DNA from 3 places in the Paenibacillus sp. JGP012 genome. Region 1 is predicted to be linked to each of the others. Evidence: riboswitches for the same ligand, from Rfam matches in the RefSeq annotation. Region 1 holds a riboswitch; each other region holds the start of a gene.

Region 1 (8,223 bases):
CTCTGGCTAAAGATCGTTTCCTGGATTATCGCTGCGATCATTGTAGTGCTGAACGTGTACCTGATTATCCAGACCATTATGCTGTTCTAAAGTTTATTATCGTCTCTCAAATAATAAAGGCTGATGCGCTGCGGTTTTATCCTACCGGGTGCATCAGCCTCTTATGTGTCTTTTTTATCATACAGCCTCAGTCGTATCTTTATATCTAACCTATATCTAATCTAACCCTAAACTAACCTGACCTGTTCTAACCCGCACTCACCTACTCACTTGGAACTATTCTCATCCGAAGATGCATCTGGCATGAGCAGCGGCAACAGTTCATCCAATGATTTAACCGTCCAGTCTGCACGCTCATGCTCTGACTGCACCGGCTGAAACCTTCCATATCCCTGGAGAATACGAATGGTATGCAAGCCCAGACTGCGAGCCGGAACGATATCATTGTCAATCCGATCTCCAATCATCACCGCTTCCTCCGGGGCACAACCAGCCTGTTTCAGGGCAACCGCATACAATTCCGGGTCGGGCTTGGACACTCCTTCTTCTGCCGAGCAGGCCAGTACATGAACATATTTTCGAAGTCCATAACTCTCCAGCCGCATTTCAGTCCCCGGGCTCTGATTCGCAATAATGCCTATGTGATAGTGCTGCGACAGCTGCTTGAGCACCTTGGCTGCAGAAGGAAATGGCCGCTCCAGCTCTTTGTGGAATTTCAGCTTGTCCTGAATCTGCTTGCGGTGACCTTCATCCTGAATGTATGTCCGCATAGCTACCTTCATAGGCCATTGTTCGTAGTTCTGGTAACATTGCTCAAACAGCTCCCGTACATCCTCAATCTTTACAGGATAGCCGTAAGCATTCGCCTCACGCACAAACTGCCCGATAATATCGTCAACAGGCTCCCATTCATCCACCAGCGTATCCCCTACATCAAAAAACAACCACTTCAACCCGGCAATATCCGGCAAGCCAATTCCTCCTTGTACGCCGCTCAATGAAGATCCCGTGCGCGCATGCTGTATCCATAAAAAAAGAAGACCCACGACAAGCATGAGTCTCCTCAGATTCCGTTAGTCCATACCTGCAATTATAACAGGCACCTTACACAGGATCAATCATAAGCTGCTTGCTTCAGCTTCGAGTTTATTGCAACTATTAAGCAAGAATCCAACTTCTCCATTTAACGAATACACAATTTTGTCCGCACCCATACCTCGATAAATGCCTTTTGGATGACTTTGCTCCGTTATCACACACAGAGACTTGGATGTCCAGGAGCGAACAATCTGCAGGTAACGGCAAGTCAGGTTCAGACTGTTCTCAAAAATAAATACGTTGCCTACGCTCGTCTGCGGCAAAAACCATTTTTGAGCTGCTGCTGTATTCATACGAATCACATGCTCTACTCCGATCCGGCGGAGCTTACGCTCCTCACCCGCACTGTTTGTCAGAACGGCAAAAGGCATTTTTTTGTACATCAGCAGCTTCACAAATTTACGTCCAGCTTCATTCGGAGCGGTTACTAAAATCATCTCTGTATCCATCATTCGTTCCTCCCTTGGCGTGAAAAGACAACAAAAAAGAAGCGTGGGGACCAAGGCCTCCGAAACGCTTCTTAAATAATCCATGGAGAAAACGCCATGGACCAGCGTGCGGTTTGTTGCCTCTCCCTTTAACGCTTACGAGGTTAGCTGACGGATTCGGGCGCGAGAGTCGCCCTATTTCCGGCTGTCACCGGAAAATTCACCCCATGGATGTCTGCTGCTGTAATGCAGCACATCCTGTTGGTTCCCCCGTTTTCCACCCACGATGAATGGAAACTCAGCGATTGAAACATCGTTCGTAAATCTTGCATGTAAGACCGATCGATATCATCGTCTGTTTCGTTTTTCAGGTACAATATAATTAAAATTCAAATTACGCTTTGAATCATACACCCGTGCCATGATCATGTAAAGTCCGGGCAGATCACCGAATCGTCAGAATTCCGGCAATAAGCTTCAATAATAACGCTTACAATGAGCTTATACGCTATCCAACTCTTCCAAGCTGTCTAATTCTCGCCCGCACAAAAATTGTTCAAGCGAATTGCATTCCTTCTATGAATAAAGTCGAGCCGATGAGGATAATAGTGTTCTCTGTAAATTGATTTTGCATTATTTAATTGCATAAAATATAATAAACATATCAATATAATATGCTGGAGGCGATCCCCATGTCAGTCTATGATTACAAAGTAAATACTCTTCGCGGACAAGAGATTGAAATGTCCCAATATCGCGGTAAAGTGTTGTTAATTGTAAATACCGCAAGCCAGTGCGGCCTCACTCCTCAATTCAAGGGCCTGCAGGAGCTGCAGGACCAATTCCAGGATGCTCCTTTCGAGGTCCTTGGATTTCCCAGCAACCAGTTTGCCCAGGAGAAGGGATCCTCTGATGACATCGCTGAGTTCTGTCAGATGAACTATGGCGTAAGCTTCCCTATGTTTGAGAAGATTGACGTTAACGGTGCCAGTGCTCACCCGCTATTCCAGCATATTACGAAGGAAGCGCCAGGTCTGCTCGGCTCCAAGGCCATCAAATGGAACTTCACAAAATTCCTTGTCGATCAGGAAGGGAACGTTGTGAAGCGTTATGCTCCCCAGACTACACCCGATAAAATTGTAGAGGATATTCAGAAATTATTGAAATAAATAACACACATTTCTACACTTTGAAAAAAGCTGCCCCAAACCACAGAGCCTCGGTTCTGCTCGGTTTACAGGGTGGCTTTTTTACGCAGCTAATGAAACTTATCTCCGACTGTTGTCGCCCTTTAGCTGTTATTTATGCAGGATCAAAAGACAAAAAAAGAAGCCTCCCGTACAGGGAAGCTTCCTTCAATAACGCTTCATATGATGCGGTCGAGAGGACTCGAACCTCCACGGGCGTACGCCCACTACCCCCTCAAGATAGCGTGTCTGCCATTCCACCACGACCGCATGTCGTAAATTATCGGCAACAGAATTGATTATACCGGAATGTTATCTAAATGTAAAGCATTTATTTGAATACGCCAAAAATCAGTCATATTTCCCCGAATGTGCGCATATCCTGAATCTGATTCCGAAAAAATGCCAAGGCCGCAGTGGAACCAGAATGAATTTCTTGCAGCATCGTATTTTCAAATATTATTTCTAAAGGAGAATAAGATAATTGTTATATTATATAACATGAAAAATAACAAATAACGAAATTTAAGCTATTTTTCAATGCAAACCATTGACAAAACACGGATAATTATGTGAATATATATATCATATAATTCGGATTTAAGCACATAAGATTTAGAAAAGAGTATTTTATGTAATATAAAATAACACAAAAAAGCACTGGAGGCGAAAGATCGTGAACCGTGGCAATAAGCTGCTAGATTACGTGAAGCTGCTTGATCCTTCTGTTCAGGTTGGAGGGTTCTCCCATTTCTTCGGCATGGATACACATATCAAGGAAGGCACCATCCGTACAGCCGAGGATCTTGAATCGTTCATGCGCTGCCAGCTGCATCCCAGTCTGGTTCGTCTTGAAGGTATGGCCATCAAAGGCATATATACCGCAATCGATCACAAAGACACTTGGCGCATCGCCCTGATCGACAAGCTTGTTCACGTGCAGCGAACACCTGCCGAGCTTAGAGAAAAGGCAGCTACCATCGGCAAGCGTTTAATCAAGCTATCTCACGCCCTGCATCCCTGGATCGACTTCAAACCGCTTGAACAGATTTTCACCAAATACAGTTCTGTCGGCTGTCTCCCCACCGTTCACGCCTGGATTAACCACCACCTCGACATCCCCGTCGAAGAGGCGGTCCTCGGTTATCTGCATTCAGCCATGTATGCCTGTATATCCGAAGCCTCCAAAGCTATTCCTCTAAGCGAGAATGTCACCAAGGATCTGCTCGGTCGCCTGACCACAGACCTTGAGCACGAATGGAAGACCGTGAGTGCTTCTTCTCCAGATGGACACATGCACCCTGCATCACTGTCTATGAAGACGTTATTCCCCAGCTTCCATATGCTCGGAGCCGGGCTTCACGCTTACAGAGCATGAGCACCTCCCCAACAAACCTCTCTTGATTCCATTCAAAAACACGCCGCAACCCCCTTGCTGGCGTGTTTTTTCGTTTATGAAGGCTTGCTACATATGGCCTTGGAGGTCCATAAACAGCGCATATACGTCATTTTAATTCAAAAAATACACTTATTTCCGTATTTTTTAATTGTTAGATGACGCATTTACGTATATAATGGAGATTACAGCTCGCATTTCTATTCAGTTTACACGAAGAAACGCCTGCTGAATACTATAATTCCACTCAGGGGTGAACCCTTTTGAACAAGAAGAAACCCGTCACTCCGTTCGGTTGGGCTATCAAACGGCGACTAACCGAACTGCAGATTGACCAAAAAACCTTTTGCGAACAGCATGGCATCCCACCCTACCGCCTGTCCAATCTTATTCACGGCACACGTAAAGCTACGAGATTCAGGCATCAGGTCGCTGATATTTTGGACATACCAGAGGAGCTGCGATAACATCTTTTATCCAAGGAGGACTTCACTCATGAGACACATGACATCGGACCTCGAAAGCCTGTCGTTCCAGTCCACCAATCATCAGCTAATCATCATTGATCAACATTGGATCATCCGAAGCTGCAACCGGGCCTGGGAGCGTGGATTCTACAAACCTTTCTCACACTCAGGCAGCCGCCATAACCATTACCTTCACCTGATGGAAGCGTGGACAGCACAAAGGGATGTTCCACCAACCAGGTTTGCGCAGCATCTGAGGCATAACGTTGTACCTTTCAAGCAAGCTCATACATACGACATCTCTGTGACCACTCCGTTCAATGAAGAAAAGTGGTTTCTTGTAGAGCTAACCCCGTTACATGACGGCCCCATATTCGGCGATAACCTTGCTTTGATTGCCCATACAGATATCACCGAACAGAAAAGGACCGAGCAGCAGTTAAGACAAGCCCTGACTGAAGCACGCACATTGTATGGCCTGCTGCCCATTTGCGCCGTTTGCAAACACATCAAGGACGAATCCGACGAATGGAGCTCCGTGGAAAGTTATCTGGAGAAACATACCTCTGCCGAGTTCACCCATGATATCTGTCCTGAATGCATTCGGCGGCTGTACCCGAAGTATTCCAACATTCTGGATAAGCGTCATTAAAGGCATGCAGCGCAGCTCTATCATGTTTGGGCGAATTCAAGCACACACTGAACCCTCTCGCAACAATGGCATCAGATAATGGAATCGCATCATACAGACAAATGATATTCAAACTGGGACATATCGAGCTCCTGCGGGGTCCCCTGCAGCGTCATAACGCCTTTGTCCATCACATAAATGTAGTCGGCGGCACTACGCACAAAATCAACGCTTTGCTCCACCAGCAGAATCGAAATTGTCCCCTGCGCTTTCAGCTTAAGGATCACCCGCCTGATATCCTCAACGATTGAAGGCTGAATGCCTTCCGTCGGCTCATCCAGCAGCAGCAAGCCAGGGCGGGAGGCCAGCGCTCGCGCAAACGCAAGCTGTTGCTGCTGCCCGCCGCTCAAGTCCCCACCCTGGCGCCCATACATGGAAGCAAGCACGGGGAACATCTCAAGCACATCCTCAGGGAACGCCCTCACGCCAGACATACTCATTTCCAGTCCGAGCAACAGGTTCTCCTTCACTGTGAGCTGCGGGAATATTTCCCTCCCTTGCGGCACATAACCTATACCTGCTTTTGCCCTTTTAGCCGGTTCCAGTGAAGCCAGTTCCCGGCCATTCCAGTGAACGCTTCCCTCTCGTGTTCGAAGCAATCCCATCAAGGTTTTCATTAATGTCGTTTTCCCCACGCCATTTCTACCCATCAGACATGTCACTTGCCCGGGCAGCACTTCCAGATTCACACCACGAAGCACACGACTCTCCCCGTACCCAGACTCAACGTTCTGCAATCTCAACATTCGCCTGCCCCCTTGTCCCCAAGTACACTTCCGCCACTCTTGGATCTGCCTGAACTTCAGCCATCGTGCCTTCCTTGAGCAGCTTCCCTTCATGCATCACCGTCACCTTGGCGGCAAATTCCCGCACAAACTCCATATCATGCTCTACAACAACTACCGAGCGTTCAGCCGCGATCTCTTGCAAAAGACGCCCTGTTTGGTATGTTTCTTCATCCGTCATGCCTGCGGCAGGTTCGTCAAGCAGCAGCACCTGCGGCTCTTGCAGCAGCAGCATACCGATCTCCAGCCACTGCTTCTCCCCGTGCGACAACGCACCGGCACGCTCGCCGATCCGGTCTTGCAGTCCCGTCTGAAGCATAACACTCTCCATCGCTTCTCCCCTTGCGCCGTGTCTGCGAATTCCGATGGCTTGAAAGGGTAGACGGCGTGTCTCCGCCGCGAGTGCCAAATTCTCCTCCACCGTCAGACTGGCAAAGATGGAAGGCGCCTGGAATTTGCGCCCTATTCCTTTGCGAACAATCTGATGCTCTTTGAGTCTTGTCAACTCCGTACCGTCCATCAGCTTTACCGAACCGGATGCCGGTTTTGTTTTGCCGCAGATCACATCCAGCATTGTTGTTTTCCCCGCGCCATTCGGTCCGATCAAAAAGTGCAAATCACGATTAAGGAGCTTCAGATTCATACCTTTGACTGCAACAAAACCTCCAAAGGCCACCGTTATATCCTCAGCGGCCAGTATCACCTGAAGCTCCGAAGACTTTTCGTTTTTCTGAAGCAGCCTGGACATGTGAACTCTCCCCTCTCCGTTGTAATATTCGGGCGATATTTCGGTACACACCTACAATTCCGTTCGGCATGAACAGAACAACCGTGACGAAGAGTCCGCCAACCACAAACAGCCACCCTTCCGGATAAGCCTCGCTTATTCCCGTTTTCGCCGCATTCAACATCACAGCGCCGATGACCGCCCCGATCAGCGTTCCGCGTCCTCCCAAGGCAACCCACAGCACCATCTCAATGGAGGGAACAATGCCCATCATGGATGGCGAGATAATGCCTACCTGCAGCACAAACAACATGCCCGCCATACCCGCAAGGGCGCCCGACAAAGCAAATGCCAGCGTTTTGTAACCCGCCGGGTCATACCCCAGAAATCGAACCCGATTCTCCCCATCACGCGCAGCCTCGAGCACCTGCCCAAAACGACTGTTCACCATGCGGCGGCAGAGCAGATAAGCGAGCACCAGAATGGCAAGTGTTATATAGTACAGCACAATCGTAGTGCCTGCTGAATGCAGCGTAAACCCAAAGATCGCTTGATAACCCGTTATGCCATTTGTTCCACCCGTCCACTCCTGTTTGCCAACAAATAACGTTACCGTAATAAGCACGAGAGCCTGGGTTAGAATTGTAAAATAGACCCCGGTAATCCGATTGCGAAACGTGAACCAACCCAGCACAAAGGCCAGCAGCGCAGGAATGGCTATGCCAAGGATTAGCGCAGCCGGGAAGGAGCGGAAAGGCTCCCAGAACCATGGCAATCCGCTGAGACCACTCCAGCCCATAAAATCCGGGATAGCTGCGCCACTGGCCTGAAGCTTCAGATACATCGCCATGGCATAGCCGCCAAGACCAAAAAATACCCCATGCCCAAGACTGAGCACACCCCCGTATCCCCAGATCAGATCCAGTCCAATCGCCAGAATGGCCAGCGCCAAAAACTTGGCTAACAAGCTCAGGCGAAATTCCGTCGAAACCAGCGGCGCAAGGCACATCAGAATAAGCACAACCGCCCAGACGATCCTTGTTTTCAAACTCCCTGTTTTAAGTAATGCCGGCATGCTTCAATCCTCCTCTCCTTCTCCCTGTTAATCCAGGCTTCGCGTGCGAATCGCAACCAGCCCCCGAGGCTTCCATTGCAAAAATGCAACGATGCATACAAACACGAGCACCTTGCCAATGGAGGCCGAGGTATACGTTTCGAACAATGTGTTGAGCATGCCGATGCCCAGCGCACCACACACTGTTCCGATTAATTTCCCCACACCCCCGAGCACAACGACCATGAAGGCATCCACAATATAATACGTGCCAAGAGAAGGGCCAATCGGGCCAACCAGCGTTAAAGTACAGCCTGCAATACCGGCAATCCCTGAACCGATTGCAAACGTCATGCCATCGACCCGTCGTGTGGAAATACCCAGACAGCC
Region 2 (8,223 bases), on a different contig from region 1:
CGTATCACCTATAAGCTTACGTATACCTATCCTGTCAGCTGGGCGATGACTGACCCTTTGTACGACATCGTGCTGGAGAATCGACACATGAACAATTTTTTGAGAGCCGGACTGGACGAGAAAACCAAATCCCGCTGGAGCATGAGCGCTGCGAAATTCATTGAAGTTATATTCGGAGGTCTGTCATGGTGAGGTGGAGAGATGAAAGGTAAAATTCGTGAAGGCTGGTTTCTCGTCCGTCAGCATATGTTCATTGCCGCGCTTCTATTTATCTATCAGCTCATATGGGGTTACTTTATTTACCGGCTGATTCAATCAGCGATGGTTCCTCTCCTGCTGCGTTATCCTACAGAGGATGCGGGGGAACTGAGCACACTTTTGTTCAAAATGGAGAGTCAGTTGAGCCTGTCCGGCCCCGAGGTTCAGCGCTATCTGTGGATTCTGGGCGGTATGCTGCTGCTTCGCATGCTGGTCAGTCCCCTCTTCCAGGCTGGTTTGCTCTATTCCCTGCAGCATTTTAATGCATCAGAAGAACGAATTCCTTTTATCCGTGGCATTAAACAGTTATGGAAACCGATGCTGCTCCTGCACACCGTACGTACGTTGCTGTTATTTCTTCCGGCATACTGGCTCATACCGAAGCTGTATTCCATACTAATGGACAGCTTTCATTCTCTTCATTTACTTCTGCCAGCACTTCCTTATGCAGCGGGGTGGATCATCTATGGCTGGATTGTACATCATACGATGCTCTATATGCAGTTTGGCGCTTCGGCTCCGGAAGGGGAGGGCGGTATTCATGGAACGTTCAAGGGCCTATGGGTTGCTGTACGCCGCACCTTAACGATTATCGGGATTGCACTGATGCTGGGACTCATTCATCTACTCATCTTTGGTGCATTCACATCGGCGTCATGGTTCCTGACCGGTCTTACCGGGCTGATCCTGCAGCAGTCTTATCCACTTGCCCGCAGCCTGCTCAGCTTATGGAAAGTATGTACCCACTTCCGCGTATGGCAGTCCACATTTTCCAAGGATGAACGATAAACCGTTTACAAAATGAAAAATTGTTACCATCTCATGTTAAACTACTCATGCTTTATTTCGTATAAATACGCAAACCTCGACCTTTCCCCGTCAAAGGTCGAGGTTTTTTTTGCTAATTTTACTGCTAAACGTTGCCAAAGCCCCACTCCTCTGGTACAATAAGCGCAGTGAGTTTTTAGTAACAACTTTGTAATCTTTAAATCCTTATTTGTAACAACTTAAAATTAAATCCTTAAAATTAAATTATCGTTCGTTTTTTCAGGTGCATAACTAGCATAGCCAAATTCCTGGCACCTGGGAAGCGGGGGAACCAGTTATGGGTGAATTGATCTTGATACAGAGGGATCATAGGGGACCTTCAACCGAATCCTTAAGCTAACCTCGCAGGCGTTGGAAGGGGTATATCACTTGTTTAAGAAGAAATTGACCGCAGCAGTACTTAGCCTCACATTTGCATTATCACTTGGTGCAGGCAGCGCATTTGCAGATTCTAAGATGGATAAAGTTATTGATTCAGCAATGGGAACTACATACAAAAGCGGAGGCACAACGCTTGACGGTTTTGACTGCTCCGGATTTACACGGTATGTATTCGACAAACTAGGTATTGATTTGGCTCGCCAATCCAGCTCTCAATATGACATGGGTGATTCCGTATCCCGCATGGAGATGAGACCTGGTGATCTGGTATTCTTCAACACAACAGGTAAAGGCGTATCTCACGTAGGTATTTTCGTAGGGAATGGTAAATTTGCACATTCTTCTTCTTCTAAAGGTGTAACCATCAGCTCTTTAAGTGAAAATTACTGGGCTAACCGTTACATTGGCGCTAAACGGATTATGAGCACGGACGCATATGAGTCACTGGCCCTCGAATAGGGACAAGCTGTAATCAACATGATGCTGGAATCATGAACTATACTGGAACGAAATACGAAACAACCAATCGAACCGCCCGGTACATTCTCCACAGGAATGTATCCGGCGGTTTTTTTGTGCTTCCTGATCCTGTGTGGTAGCTGATGCAGCAACTCATGTGCGCTCTTGAACCAACACATTCATTTTATTTCGTCTGTCCGTGCCCTTATGATGTTTTTACCCATCCCGTTATAATATAAACGGAATGAGTCTGACTTTTGTTTCACTTTTTTTTGGTCTGAACGTGAGTCTTGTCAAATGAAGCGCTCTTTTGTAGAGTGAACAGAGAATGAGTAACAACGGAAGGAGTGTGCATTGTTATATGAATGGAACCCCTGTGGCGTTTCATGTCGTACCTATGGAGGAGACACACGCAGAACTTATATGTGGATGGCAATACGATCCGCCTTACAATATTTACAGCTGGCTTCCCTGGGAGCAGATGAAAGCGTTGGAAGTCGAATTTGGAGATGCACAACTTCGTCAGGAGCAGTATGCCATCGTTCTGGATGAACAAGAGCAGGTCTGTGGATTCACGCAATTTTTCCCTCTCCAGGGCGTGACACGTATCGGCCTCGGCATGCATCCTGAGAAGTGCGGTCAAGGTCTAGGGAGCGCTTTTGTCGCTGCAATAGTACAGGAAGCTATACGCCGGAATCCGTCCAATGAGATCGATCTTGAAGTGCTAACCTGGAACAATCGTGCCATCCGTGTTTATCAGAAGAGCGGCTTTGTCATCCATGATACATATGAACGTCAAACACCAAGTGGTCTAAAGCCCTTTCACTGCATGGTATATGAGGGTCCGAGGACGCAAATGAATAACTAAAATCGTTTCAATTTATCTCTCTTTTGTGATTCGTTCAAAAAATTACCACAAAATGCTATGATGTATCGACAGCTTCCGTTATAATGATAGGGATAGTTTGGGTTAGATGATCTTACATTCTGGAGGGGACATAAGGGATGCACAAATGGATCATGAGCGGGGTATTTTTTGCAGCATGTGCTTTAGCTATTGTTTTAATGTTTACGCTTCCAGGTAAAGAGGAAGTGGCTCAAGAAGCCAAGCCCACCATGCCTGAAGTCACTATGGACGCTGGACAGGCCGAGACACTGGTGAAAGCCAACTGTATTTCCTGTCATGGTGACCAGCTTCAAGGTGGCGTAGGCCCGGCTCTTGCAAACATTGGCAGTAAAGACGATGTAGAGAAAATCTATTCTACTATTGTCAAAGGTAAAGGCGGCATGCCTTCCTTCAAAGGCCGACTGCAGGATGAGGAAATTGCCCACATCGCCATGTGGCTCGCAGAGAAGAAATAAACCCGTCCTTCATACGGGTAGCCCAAAGGCCCTCATTTCCCAACCGGGAGACAAGGGCCTTTGGGCTGTTTGCTCTGAACATCTTCCCGCAGATCGATGCTGCGGCAGCTTATTCTGTTCTCATTTTTTCAAAAGCTTCATTGTATTGCTCTGCTTCTTTAATGTCGACCGATGTAATGCCGCCTTCATCCCATGAAGTCAGACGCAGCGTAACGGTTGTATAATCAATGGTGATAAAAGGATGATGATTGAATGCTTCCGAGATCGCTGCGACCTCGTCTACAAATGCAATCCCTTTCATATAGTTAGAGAACACGAATTTACGGACAATCCACCGTCCCTCTTCCAGTTCCCAGCCTTCCAGCCTTCCCAGATGAGCTTCGACTTCCTCTTGCGAAAAAACCATGCGTTATCTTCCTCCCCATATGATGAGACATCGCGGATTTGCATCCACATGACCATCGACACCTTTTCTGCTGCTGATGCAGCCCTAAAGGCAGGCTCCGCCCTGCGAAAGCCTTTTTTCATGAGTATCATCTTATCACGTCAAAGCGTCAAAATCCATAGAACAGACGGCTCAGAGCCTTGAAGTATAAGGCATGTTGTAAATCCGTTACGATATTCAGATCAAAGGTACAAACGTAAGCTCTTCTTCTCCAATCAAAATATGAATCCGGTGCTGGTCCTTATCATAAATTACGACACCGCTCCCCACTGGAATAACTGACTCTTCACCGAGCGCATAGAATAAATCTTCGGCCAGTGCCTCATCCACTTCAAGCTGCTCTGGCTCCCCCAGCCTTCCCCACTCTTCTGCATCCATCTCGAAGAAAACATAGCGATCCGGTATACGTCCGATGGCCGCTGTTAAATCTGTCAATATTCCTTCATAATCACGTCCATGCTTTACGCCCATTGACTTTTCACTCCTACTGGCTCCCGAAGGTGCGGATTTGATCTTATTATACCTGAAAATAACCCTTAAAAAAAAAGGCCATTTGGTCGATAAATACTATACATGACCGTTTCAATCGTTTTGGCTGCCCTAAGGGGCGTCAGACATGCAGCGGATTGCGGCGTTTGCGTTCGTCCGGAAGCCCGAATTCAGCCGCTTGAAAGGATTCAATTTTATCTCATGGATGAGGTGTATGATGGAAATTTCAACGATTATCGGACTAGTTTTGGGTTTGGTCTCCCTTGTACTTGGTATGTTCCTGAAAGGAGCACCCCTGATCAACCTGGTTAATAACCCTGCTGCTTACGTCATTATCTTTGTTGGTACAGCAGGAACCATCTTTATGGCGTTCCCTATGTCTGAGGTTAAGAAGATCCCGAAGCTTTTCGGTATCCTTTTCAAAAAGCAACAACTGATTGATCGCGTCTCTTTGATTGGCACATTTATGGATTGGGCTTCCACCACCCGTCGTGAAGGCTTGCTTGCACTGGAATCAAAAGTAGAAGAGATCGATGATCAGTTCCTTCGCAGCGGTATGCGTATGATCATTGATGGTAACGACCAGGAATTCGTCAGTGATGTACTGATGGAAGATATTCATGCAACGGAAGAAAGGCACCGCGGCGGTGCACTGATCTTCGCCCAGGCGGGGATGTATGCACCAACACTAGGGGTTCTCGGGGCCGTCGTTGGTCTCATTGCCGCACTGGCCGACCTGAGTGACATGGAGAAGCTCTCTCATGCAATTGCGGCTGCCTTTATCGCAACCCTTCTCGGTATCTTTAGTGGTTATGTATTGTGGCACCCGATGTCCAACAAGCTGAAGCGGATGTCCAAGAAAGAGATGGAGATCAAGCTAATGATGGTTGAGGGACTTTTGTCTATCCAATCCGGTGTGTCTACCATCGCCATTAATCAGAAGTTATCTGTATTCCTGACACCTTCCGAACGTAAACAACTGGAAGAGAAGGAGGGATCATCAGGTGAAAAAGGCTAAAAAGCATGAACCACATGAGGAGCATATTGACGAAAGTTGGCTGCTTCCCTACTCTGACTTGATGACTCTGCTGCTGGCTTTGTTTATTACCCTGTTCTCCATGAGTTCGCTTGATGCGGCCAAATTTGAGCAGATGGCATCGGCATTAAGCAGCGCACTGAACGGCGGCTCTGGCGTTCTGGATCATACTTCGATGAATCCGACGGACTCCAGTACCGATCTCGGCAAGAACAAGGAAATCCCGAAGGAAATTACAAAGAAAACACCTGCTCAGATTACAGATGCCCAGATGGCTCAGAAGGAACAGGAAGATCTGGAGAAGCTAAAGAAGCAGCTCGACAAGTATATTGCTTCCAATGGACTTTCAGACCAGCTGAACACCAAGCTTAATCAGTCTGAGCTGAAAATCACCATCAGTGACAAGGCCCTGTTCTCCTCAGGTCGAGCAGATGTAAAGCCTGAATCACGTTCCCTTGCCAAGGCGATCTCCAGCATGTTGCAGGAGTTCCCGGAATATGAGGTTGTCGTATCGGGTCATACAGATAATGTACCCATTTCGAATAACCAATATAAGGATAACTGGGACCTGAGTGCAGATCGAGCGCTGAATTTCCTGAAAATTTTGCTGCTTAACCCTCAGTTGGACCCCTCCAAGTTCACACCTAGTGGATATGGAGAGTATCATCCGGTTGCAAGTAATGACACAAATGCCGGAAGATCACAGAATCGCCGTGTAGAAGTGTCTATCATCCGGAAGTATCAAAGTAACAATACCAATGTAAAATCCGTTGGAGGCGCCAATTAGACGCTCTCAGCACGTATGGCATGGCAAACCGTTCTCCTTGGGTACAAGGGAGAGCGGTTTTTTTGTTTTCACATGATGAGATGACGCTCCCTCCATTGAGGGTGTTCAACCACATGGTGCCGCCAAACCAAAAAGCACCGTCCCTTTAAGGGAACAGTGCTTCGTCTTTGAATTCATTCCGAGCTCGACGAGCCAGAAATCATATTTCCATATGCTCTACATTTCTTTATTCCAGCTTATAGTTCAGCAAACCGCCCAGCTCAGACTTCTCCGCAGCAGTAAGCTCTCTCCATGATCCTGTTGCCTGTTCTCCAAGATGAATATTCATAATACGCACCCGCTTCAGCTTGCGAACCTCATAGCCAAATGCACTGCACATGCGCCTGATCTGTCGATTCTTTCCTTCTGTCAAAATAATGCGAAATACCCGGTCTGTCATTCGGGTCACCGTACAAGGCAGAGTCATCTCGCCTAAAATCTTGACTCCTGTACTCATACCTCGCAGGAAGCTCGGCGTAATGGTTCGATCCACCGTAACGATATATTCCTTCTCGTGTCGGCCCTCTGCTCTCAGAATCCGATTAACGATGTCCCCGTCATTGGTCATTAGAATTAAACCTTCTGAATCCTTGTCCAAACGGCCTATAGGAAAAATTCGTTCATCGTGACCCACAAAATCAACGATATTCCCTTGAATATGCTGCTCTGTTGTACTTGTAATGCCTACTGGTTTGTTCAACGCAATATATACATGTTTTTTCTTCTCGCTGATCGGCTTGCCATTGATACGTACATCATCGCCTTCTTCTGCCTGACTGCCAAGCTCTGCCTGGATGCCGTTAATGGTCACCTGACCGCTTTCGATCAGCTTATCAGCTGCTCTCCTGGAGCAGTAGCCTGTCTCACTAATAAATTTATTAATACGCAAAAGGTCATCTCACCTCATCTAGTTCTCTTCATCTGATTGTTGTTCTTCCGCAGGCTGATCTGCCTCCGGTAATGATGTCTGCTGCTCGGAGGCCGGCAGTTCAATAATAACAGTTGTACCCCTGTTAAGGGCGCTCTTAATATCCATCATGCCCTTATGGGATTGAATAATGCGCTGGCTCACCATAAGACCAAGCCCTGTACCTGATTCCTTGTTGGTGAAAAACGGCTCTCCCAGCTTTGGCATCATTTCTTCCGGGATACCGATTCCTTCATCTCTGATTTCGATTCGCACCCGTTTCGCCTGCTCATCGAGCTTCAGTTTGATATAGATGCTTCCTCCGTTAGGCATAGCCTCCATACCATTTTTCAGCACATTGATAAATACTTGCTTGAGCTGATTCTCTTCACAGTGTACCATAGCCGAATCCGATGAAGCACGCAGTACAAACTCCACCCCATGCAGATGGGCCTGACTGTCCAGCAGCGAGATAACATCTCCTAGAATAAAGCGAACATCCCTGTCCTGAAAATGAACCGCCTGTGGCTTCGCCAGAATCAGAAACTCGCCCACAATCAGGTTGATCCGGTCAAGCTCGGATAACATCAGATCCAGATGACGGTGATTCAGCTTGTTGCTTTGCTGTTGGAGCTGCAAGAAACCACGCAGCGTTGTAAGCGGGTTGCGAATCTCATGGGCTACTCCAGCAGCAAGCTGACCCACAGTGGTCAACTTCTCCGACCGTCTCAGCAGCTCTTCCATGCGATTGCGGTTAGTAATATCCCTTGAGACACTGATGAGCGCTGTAATCTCCCCTGCCTCATCACGAACAGGGGCTGTACTTACACTCACCTCTACTCGTGTCCCGTCTTTTTTCATCCAGACGGTTTCATTCGACGTAATCGATAGCCCCTCAATCAGTTGAGCATGCTGACGTGCCATCTCTTCCGCAGCCTCTGGTGGAATGATCTTCAGCAGGCGTCCTTCCACTTCGCGGCTCCGAAAGCCGTATAGTTGTTCAAATGCGCGGTTGACCCTGAGCACTTTTCCTTCAAGATCCGTAATATGAATCGCATCTGCCGTTTGATTAATGATAGACTCCAGATGTTCCTTGACCGCCCGATTCTCTTCATACATCTGTTTCAGACGGCTTGTATAGTGGCCCAGGTTTCGAATCATCGCGTTAATCCGATTGGCGAGCTGACCCAGCTCGTCCTTGCGCTTGATTTTCAGACGGAAATCAAAATGTC
Region 3 (8,223 bases), on a different contig from region 1:
CTATTTTCTGTAATTCCGAGTGATGCAGCAGGGTGAACATTTCGATATCGAAAGACTTTCTAAGAGAGCTATTTTACATGATACATTAATCTGCTTTAATGGGGAGTAAATGTAGATCGACATAATTTTGTAATTGAAGAGAGGAAATGTTCCCTTCCAGATGTAGTTTAGATGCAACATATTGATTTGACTTTTTATTTTTCTTCTATATATAGTTGCTGAAGTGTTCAAAATGAAAATAAAGAAATAATGAGTTGTCCCAATCAATTGGTTAAGAAAAAAAATTTTGAGAGTCTGATACAGAAATAATTTGGATTTGTATTTCGACATGAAGGGAGAAATAATCAGCATGTTATTCGACACACATACACACCTCGATGCGCCACAATTCGACGAAGACCGGGAGGACATGATCCAGCGGGCTGTAGATGCAGGCGTTACACGTATGATCAATGTTGGCTTCAATCGGGAGACGATCCCGACAACGATGAAGCTGGCGGAAACGTACGATTTTATCTATGCGGCGGTAGGATGGCATCCGGTGGATGCGATTACGATGCAGGAGGGTGACCTGGAATGGATTGCATCATTGTGCAAGCATGAAAAGGTGGTAGCCATTGGCGAGATCGGTTTGGATTATCATTGGGACACTTCACCAAAGGACGTACAGCACCGCGTATTACGACAACAGATTGCATTAGCACGTGAGTTGAATATGCCTATTGTTATTCATAATCGGGATGCTCATGAGGATATTGTTCGTATTTTGCGTGAAGAAAAGGCTGGTGAAGTTGGCGGAGTCATGCATTCGTTTTCAGGCAGCTGGGAAACAGCGAAAATGTGTCTGGATTTAGGGTTCCACTTATCCTTCGGCGGGCCGGTCACTTTCAAAAATGCGAAGCAGCCCAAAGAGGTGCTTGCGAAGGTTCCGATGGATCGATTTTTCCTGGAAACGGACTCCCCATATCTTACACCCCATCCTTATCGTGGAAAACGAAATGAAACAGCGCATGTTCGTCTGGTTGCCGAGGCAGCTGCGGAAATTAAAGGCATTTCGGTTGAGGAAATTGCTGCAATAACAACCAAAAATGCCATGGAACGATTTGGAATTCGATAAGAAATGGAGTAAATCAGGTGAAATAGGGAGTTATAGAGAGGTAATCTGCTCTTTGATTCGAATAATTGAAGAATATTACAATATTTTAACCAAATATTTAGAAAAACGTACTTGATCCATGCTTTACAACATGCATCAAAACAGGATATCATCTTTTCAGTGAATTGTTGTGCGGAAAATTGGACAGATGTTCGGGGGATGAACAAAGGGACACTTTCCGATAAGACAACAATACTTTCATGAATCAATCTCGCTGAGTCTCCGTTACCGGAGAGCGGGGGAACCAATAGGGCTTAAACATCGGTGATTGCAGCCGATGCGCATCGTTCGCTGACCCAAAAGCAGCGAATGAATCTGGAAGCCGTATTTGATTTCTTCTTTGGGTCTCGGGGTGAATTCAAGGGCGTCCGCCATGAGCGGGTGACCTAAGATAGGGCGGCTCTCTTTCGCCCGAACCCGACAGCTAACCTCGCAAGCGGAAAAAGAGAGGCAACCTCGTGCATGAATTTCCGATATTCAAATCATTCGGAAGCCACGAAAGAGTCTCTTAACACTCTTTCTTTGGCTTTTTTTGTTTTGAATAAAAGAAATAACGTCATCTTACGGCAAGCTTTCTGGAGATGACATCATGTTGCGAAGAGGGGTTCATGGTGCAGAACCGGTCATTACCTCTGATCTGTGTTCTGTAGGAAAATTTGGTATAGTCGCGTCACATACATCATGCATTACTTTAGACGGCGAGGCTATGAAGGAGGACGGAGAAGTGGGCACATTCCAACCAGAAGAGACCCATGAGTCACGATCATCCAGTAAGTCTTTCGCGTTGCGGTGGAAGCATGAGAACTTGCGTCAAATGGCACTGATCGCGATATTCTCAATTGCGCTTGCAATCATGATCTTGTTAGTCGTTTACGGTCAGGCCGGGAAGCAAATTTCGCTGGTTATTGACGGCAAAGCTCAAGTGGTAGAGACTCGTACAGGAATGCTTCACGAAATGTTGGAGGAGCAGTCAATCACAGTCAGCCCTCACGACAAGGTATCCATGCCCATGAACGGGGCGCTTGCAGATGGAGACCGAATCGTTATCGAGCGGGCCGTTCCAGTAAAAATTACGGCAGACGGAGACACCAAGACTCTGTATACAACCGATTCATCGGTACAAGATGTAATTCAGCAATCAGGTATTGAAGTTGCAAATCATGATAAAGTGTACCCAGCGCTCGGAACCGCAATTAAAGCGGATATGAAGATTCGTGTAGTGCGTGTAACAAAGCATACTGTGGATGTGAAGCAACCGATTGCGTACAAGGTTGTAAAAACGGCAGATCCTAGTTTGTTCAAAGGGGATAACCGTGTTGTTGTAAACGGTAAAGAAGGCACACTGGTGCAGCATATCGAAAAGGTATTTCAAGATGGGGAACTCGTCTCCAAAAAAATGGTGGGCAAAACGATCGCGAATAATCGCGTAGATAAGGTCATCGCGGTAGGTACGAAAGCCAAGCCAGTAGTGAAAGAACCTGAGGTTCAACTGGTATCGGCCAAAACCTCAAGCAGCAAAGCAACAACAACGAACTCGACGAAAACATCTGCCTCGGGCAGCAAGGTGATTACGGTCGCCGGGACTTCTTTTAAATATTCCAAAGTGTTGAAAAATGTATCCATGACTGCCTACTCTGCCGAAGAGCCAGGTATTGGTACGAAAACGGCTTCTGGTACTCGTGTAACAGAGGGGCGCACCATCGCGGTTGATCCTAAAGTCATTCCTATTGGCTGGTGGGTATACATCGAGGGCCTTGGCTTCCGTCGTGCGGAAGATACAGGCGGTGCGATTAAAGGTAATAAAATTGACGTTTACTACGACAGTGTGAAGCATGCCCTGAATTTCGGACGTAAAAAAGGCAAAACGGTCTACGTGATTGGACCGGTGAAGCCGGAAGCGAACTAAAATCGTTTTACTTTGATATGGGAATGCTATAAAATAGTTGCATGAATGATTCATGCGGAATATGCGGCGGAGGGGTCTGAATTCAGTCTCCTCCGCCGTTTGGCAGAGAAGAGGATATTCCTCTTCTTTTTGCGTTAGAAAGGAAGAAAAGGAACATGATAAAAGAAGTGATTGTGGTGGAGGGCCGTGACGATACGGTAGCCATTCGCCGGGCGGTTGAAGCGGACACCATTGAAACAGGAGGTTCTGCAATTAATCAGCGTGTGCTGAAGCGAATCGCACTTGCTCAGGAGAGACGAGGTGTGATTATCCTGACCGATCCCGATCATGCCGGAGAGCGAATCCGCAAAATTATTGCGAATAAAATTCCTGGCTGCAAGCATGCATTTATTCCGGAGGCAGATGCAACGCGCAAAGGCGATATCGGGGTAGAGAATGCTTCTCCAGAAGCCATTCGTCATGCACTGGCACGTGTACATACCTCCTATGAGGGTGCACCTCCTCTCATTGACTGGGAAGATCTGATCGAGGCAGGTCTGATTGTACATCCACAGGCTGCTGCACGCCGGATGGAGATGGGCAACCTGCTCGGGATCGGATACTGTAACGGCAAGCAGTTTCACAAACGACTGAGTGTATTTCAGATTACCAGAGAAGAGTTCTCCGCTGCACTGGCGCAAATTGAACGTGAAGGATTGTGAACTTATGAAGGACATGGATCAAACCATTGAGATAGCTACACCGAAACGCACCAAGGAGATTATTCAAAAGCATGGATTCTCCTTCAAAAAAAGTCTGGGTCAGAACTTTCTGATTGATCAAAATATATTGAACAAAATCGTCGGCGCTGCCGATCTGGACGAATCGAAGGGCGCGCTGGAGATCGGGCCGGGCATCGGTGCGCTCACAGAGCGTCTGGCTCGCGTGGCAGGTCCGGTTACCGCGGTAGAGATTGACCAGCGTCTGCTTCCGATTCTCGGAGAGGTGATGGAGCCTTACCCGAATGTACGGGTTCATCACGGCGATGTACTCAAGCTGGATCTGGCCGAGCTGTTTGCTACAGACTTTGCTTCAGTGGATAAGGTTAGCGTTGTTGCCAACCTGCCTTATTATGTAACGACCCCGATTATGATGAAACTGCTGGAGGAGAAGCTGCCGGTGGACAGTATTGTGGTCATGATTCAGAAGGAAGTGGCCGAACGAATGGCAGCTGCGCCAGGCTCCAAGGATTACGGCAGCCTTAGCATTGCCGTGCAGTATTACAGTATGCCGGAACTGGTTTGTGTGGTTCCGCCTACTGTATTTATTCCGCAGCCGAATGTAGAGTCGGCGGTAATCAAGCTGAAGGTGCGTGAGCAGCCCCCAGTACAGGTTCCGAGCGAGAAGCATTATTTCGAGGTCGTACAGGCTTCTTTTGCCCAGCGCAGGAAAACGATCTCTAACAATCTGAAAGCACGCTTCTTCACGAAGGAGAACAGGGAGCAGGCAGATCAGCTTCTTGAACAGGCAGGCATTCAGCCTTCGCGGCGCGGAGAAACATTAAGCTTGCAGGAGTATGCGACCCTTAGTACCGTCATGTGGGAAGCCGGAGTTCGCGGCGACCTGTAAATTCGAATGAACCAATCCGGGTCTCTGCCCATACGATGGGGTAGAGGTGATAATGTTGATGAATATCGGAGACTTGGTCGTTCGGAAGTCATACGGTGGTGATGTGACTTTTCGGGTAGAGGGACTTCAGGCGGATGCTGCGGTCATTAAAGGGACTGAGTTCCGGCTGATGGCAGACTCCCCGGTGGATGATTTGATACAGGTTCCCTATGAACCACAGAATGCAAAGACAAGGCAGGCACATATTAAAGCCCATCAGACACTCTCACGGCTTCAGCAGCACCGGATGGAGCAGGCGGAGCGCAATCGGGAAGGTCTGATGCAAGAATGGGCTGCACAGCAGGAACCGGCATATTTTGAAATGCCCGGCAAGGTGCTGCATCTGGATGGAGATCCGAACTATCTGAAAAAGAGCATGAACCTGTACGAACAGCTTCGCGTTCCTGCAGAAGGGCAGTATGTGCATGAGTCTGCTATGGCGGATACGTTATACCGCCTGCTGCCCAAAGTTCGTCCTGATATCGTAGTAATCACAGGTCATGACGGGGTATTAAAGACAAGGCAGCCATATGATCTCTACAGTCTCGGAAGCTACAAAAATTCGCAAAATTTCGTTTCTGCTATCCAGGTGGCAAGGCAGTATGAGCGTCATCTGGACGCGCTGACCATTATTGCGGGAGCATGTCAGTCTCATTTTGAGGCACTGCTGCGTGCTGGAGCGAATTTTGCCAGCTCCCCTGGCAGAATTCTCATCCATGCGCTTGATCCGGTCTATGTGGCTGCCAAAGCTTCCTTTACGTCGGTTCGAGATACGGTAAACATGAATGACGTGCTCCACAATACGATCAGCGGTATTCAGGGTGTTGGTGGTATGGAAACCAAAGGCAGTTATCGGGTAGGCCTGCCGGGTCTTAACGATTTATCTACATTAAAAGTAAATCCTTCCGCAGTGTAAGCCGATTTGGATAGGGCCCTGGAAAGGGCTTTTTTCTTTGCGAAAAAAATCATTGACAATAACTTTTTACTGCTGATATAATATTTATCTTTGATTTGACAATGACTGTAAAATACGGTATAATGGACAAGAAAAGAGGTGGACGTCCACAATGGCTAAAAATACGCTGTTGGATATCAAACGCAATCTCGATGCACATATTGGTCAGAAAATTACGCTGCGGGCTAATGGTGGCCGCCGTAAGACGATTGAGCGTACGGGTGTATTGGAAGAAACGTACCCTTCTGTTTTTATTGTAAAGCTTGATGAAGAGCAGGAAACCTTCAAGCGAGTATCATACAGTTATGCGGATATACTTACGGAGTCTGTAGAGGTCATGGTTTTCGATCCTGGCAGCGAGACGAACTCCTTCATGGAGACGTAAGCATCGGTTTACAGGCGGCTCACCCCTAGAGGGCGGGTCGCTTTTTATATGCGGAGCTAATGAGGAGTTTATGTGGGGAGATAATCAAAGAATGATGATCCTGCAGGAACGGCATACTAACGGGACAGGTCATGGAGATATCCCTGTATCAGATGTCAGGCAGACCAGGACCTGGGGTATACTGCATTCTGGAATTAGAAGGCCTTATCACCTCGATTACACATCACTTTTCCATGGAGGAGGATCAATCATGAGTCGCAGAAGAAGAAGTGTCATGTCGGAGGAACTGAAATATGAGCTGGCGAAGGATCTCGGCTTCTATGATACGGTTCAGCAGGAGGGCTGGGGCGGGATCAAGGCCAAGGATGCCGGCAACATGGTGAAGCGGGCGATTCAGATGGCAGAGCAGGCAGCGCGTAAATCATAGTCAGCGTTCATCGGATTGGAGAGCGGGGATATTTCATTTGGAATACCCCTGCTTTTTCCCCATAGATGCGGAATAGAAATGACTTGACAGTCCCATTTTGATATAATATGTTAAGTTGTCTTAGGGAAAAGGTGAGGACGGGTGAACGTCTTGAAAATTTACGAAAAAGCGCCAGCTAAAATTAATTTGATGTTGGATGTCCTACATAAAAGAAGTGATGGATTTCATGAAGTTGAAATGATCATGACGATGGTTGATCTGGCCGATCGGCTTGAGATGTCGGAACTGCCGCGCGATACCATTGTGATCTCCAGTCAGGCGGGATATATTCCGCTGGACGAGAAGAATCTGGCATTTCAGGCAGCCAGACTGATCAAGGAGCGCTACAACGTACGTACGGGAGTTCATATTCATCTGGACAAAAAAATTCCGGTTGCTGCCGGTCTTGCCGGGGGCAGCAGTGACGCAGCGGCTGCACTTCGCGGGCTGAACCGTCTGTGGCGGCTGGACATTCCAGATCAGGAATTGCAGGAGCTGGGTGCCGAGCTGGGGTCGGATGTGCCGTTCTGTATTACAGGTGGAACGGCGCTTGCAACAGGACGGGGAGAGAAGCTGACCCCGATACCTAATCCGCCACAGTGCTGGGTGATTTTAGCCAAACCTCCAATCAATGTGTCTACTGCCGATGTGTATGGACGCTTTCGCAGCGACAAGATTGTTCGGCATCCAAGTGCCGCCAAAATGGAGCAGGCGATTCGTAATCAGTCCTTCACAGAGGTCTGCGATCAGATGGGCAACGTGCTCGAGGATGTGACCTTGAAGCTGTATCCGGAAGTGCAGCATCTCAAGAATGCGATGATTCGTCTTGGTGCAGACGGAGTGCTGATGTCCGGGAGTGGACCAACCGTATTCGGACTTGTGTCGAAGGAATCCAAAGTGGCCCGGGTCTATAACGGCCTTCGTGGCTTCTGCAAAGAAGTTTACGCTGTGCGGATGTTAACGTGAAATTTACTTTTATAATGTACAAACACGTATAAAGGTGGTATATTTTTAAATAATTATTCGGATTTGGATGTTTCCGTGATCGTGAGGATGGATCTCTGTGAAGAAGTTAAAACGAAGCGCAAGGCTGGTTGAAATGACGCAATACTTATTGTCGAGACCACATACGGTGATTCCGCTCACCACATTTGCCGAACGTTATGGTGCTGCCAAGTCGTCGATCAGTGAGGATCTGGCCATTATCAAGGAAGTGTTCGAAGAAGGTGGGTCAGGAGAACTGCATACACTGGCGGGAGCTGCCGGTGGAGTGAAGTGGATTCCGAAGGTGCCTGTGGAACATGCTCTTGCTTTTGCTGAGCGGTTGTCCACACAGCTTGCACAGCCAGACCGGATTTTGCCGGGAGGTTATCTGTATATGTCAGACCTTCTGGGGCAGCCGGCCCTGATGAATGAAGCGGGCAAAATCTTTGCAACGGCTTTTGGCGATATGAACATTGATGTAGTCATGACGGTGGAAACCAAGGGAATCCCGCTCGCATATGCGACTGGAGCCCAGCTTAACCTTCCTGTTGTGCTCGTTCGCAGGGACCATCAGGCTACGGAAGGATCGGCCGTAAGTATTAATTATGTATCCGGGTCCCACAAAAGTCTGCATACCATGTCCCTATCCCGCAGGGCAATGAAAGAGCATTCCCGAGTGTTGATTGTGGATGATTTCATGAAGGCCGGGGGTACGGTTCAAGGT

What was found. Region 1 has a riboswitch for cyclic di-AMP ahead of HNR77_RS27310 (hypothetical protein). Riboswitches for the same ligand answer to the same signal wherever they lie in the genome.
Region 2: another riboswitch for cyclic di-AMP. It lies ahead of HNR77_RS26800 (C40 family peptidase); the one in region 1 lies ahead of HNR77_RS27310 (hypothetical protein).
Region 3: another riboswitch for cyclic di-AMP. It lies ahead of HNR77_RS24750 (resuscitation-promoting factor); the one in region 1 lies ahead of HNR77_RS27310 (hypothetical protein).

Annotation. Positions count from the first base shown of each region.
Region 1 is NZ_JACHKG010000041.1:2,490-10,712, forward strand. Features, by position in the region: gene HNR77_RS27300 (Nramp family divalent metal transporter) at 1-90, shown strand, start outside; gene HNR77_RS27305 (HAD family hydrolase) at 267-998, opposite strand; gene HNR77_RS27310 (hypothetical protein) at 1,119-1,547, opposite strand; cyclic di-AMP (ydaO/yuaA leader) riboswitch at 1,665-1,840, opposite strand; gene HNR77_RS27315 (glutathione peroxidase) at 2,219-2,695, shown strand; tRNA gene HNR77_RS27320 (tRNA-Leu) at 2,901-2,983, opposite strand; gene HNR77_RS27325 (urease accessory protein UreF) at 3,390-4,091, shown strand; gene HNR77_RS30020 (XRE family transcriptional regulator) at 4,373-4,576, shown strand; gene HNR77_RS27330 (nitrogen regulation protein NR(II)) at 4,605-5,228, shown strand; gene urtE (urea ABC transporter ATP-binding subunit UrtE) at 5,318-6,013, opposite strand; gene urtD (urea ABC transporter ATP-binding protein UrtD) at 5,991-6,800, opposite strand; gene urtC (urea ABC transporter permease subunit UrtC) at 6,739-7,854, opposite strand; gene urtB (urea ABC transporter permease subunit UrtB) at 7,882-8,223, opposite strand, start outside.
Region 2 is NZ_JACHKG010000038.1:27,835-36,057, forward strand. Features, by position in the region: gene HNR77_RS26790 (M1 family metallopeptidase) at 1-192, shown strand, start outside; gene HNR77_RS26795 (hypothetical protein) at 202-1,047, shown strand; cyclic di-AMP (ydaO/yuaA leader) riboswitch at 1,315-1,452, shown strand; gene HNR77_RS26800 (C40 family peptidase) at 1,456-1,926, shown strand; gene HNR77_RS26805 (GNAT family N-acetyltransferase) at 2,288-2,794, shown strand; gene HNR77_RS26810 (c-type cytochrome) at 2,932-3,288, shown strand; gene HNR77_RS26815 (4a-hydroxytetrahydrobiopterin dehydratase) at 3,398-3,694, opposite strand; gene HNR77_RS26820 (hypothetical protein) at 3,911-4,204, opposite strand; gene motA (flagellar motor stator protein MotA) at 4,440-5,240, shown strand; gene motB (flagellar motor protein MotB) at 5,227-6,045, shown strand; gene HNR77_RS26835 (pseudouridine synthase) at 6,272-6,973, opposite strand; gene HNR77_RS26840 (sensor histidine kinase) at 6,992-8,223, opposite strand, start outside.
Region 3 is NZ_JACHKG010000030.1:46,566-54,788, reverse strand. Features, by position in the region: gene HNR77_RS24760 (HD domain-containing protein) at 1-13, shown strand, start outside; gene HNR77_RS24755 (TatD family hydrolase) at 350-1,117, shown strand; cyclic di-AMP (ydaO/yuaA leader) riboswitch at 1,359-1,611, shown strand; gene HNR77_RS24750 (resuscitation-promoting factor) at 1,881-3,062, shown strand; gene rnmV (ribonuclease M5) at 3,218-3,763, shown strand; gene rsmA (16S rRNA (adenine(1518)-N(6)/adenine(1519)-N(6))-dimethyltransferase RsmA) at 3,768-4,670, shown strand; gene yabG (sporulation peptidase YabG) at 4,729-5,625, shown strand; gene veg (biofilm formation stimulator Veg) at 5,777-6,049, shown strand; gene HNR77_RS24725 (small, acid-soluble spore protein, alpha/beta type) at 6,300-6,476, shown strand; gene ispE (4-(cytidine 5'-diphospho)-2-C-methyl-D-erythritol kinase) at 6,627-7,481, shown strand; gene purR (pur operon repressor) at 7,579-8,223, shown strand, end outside.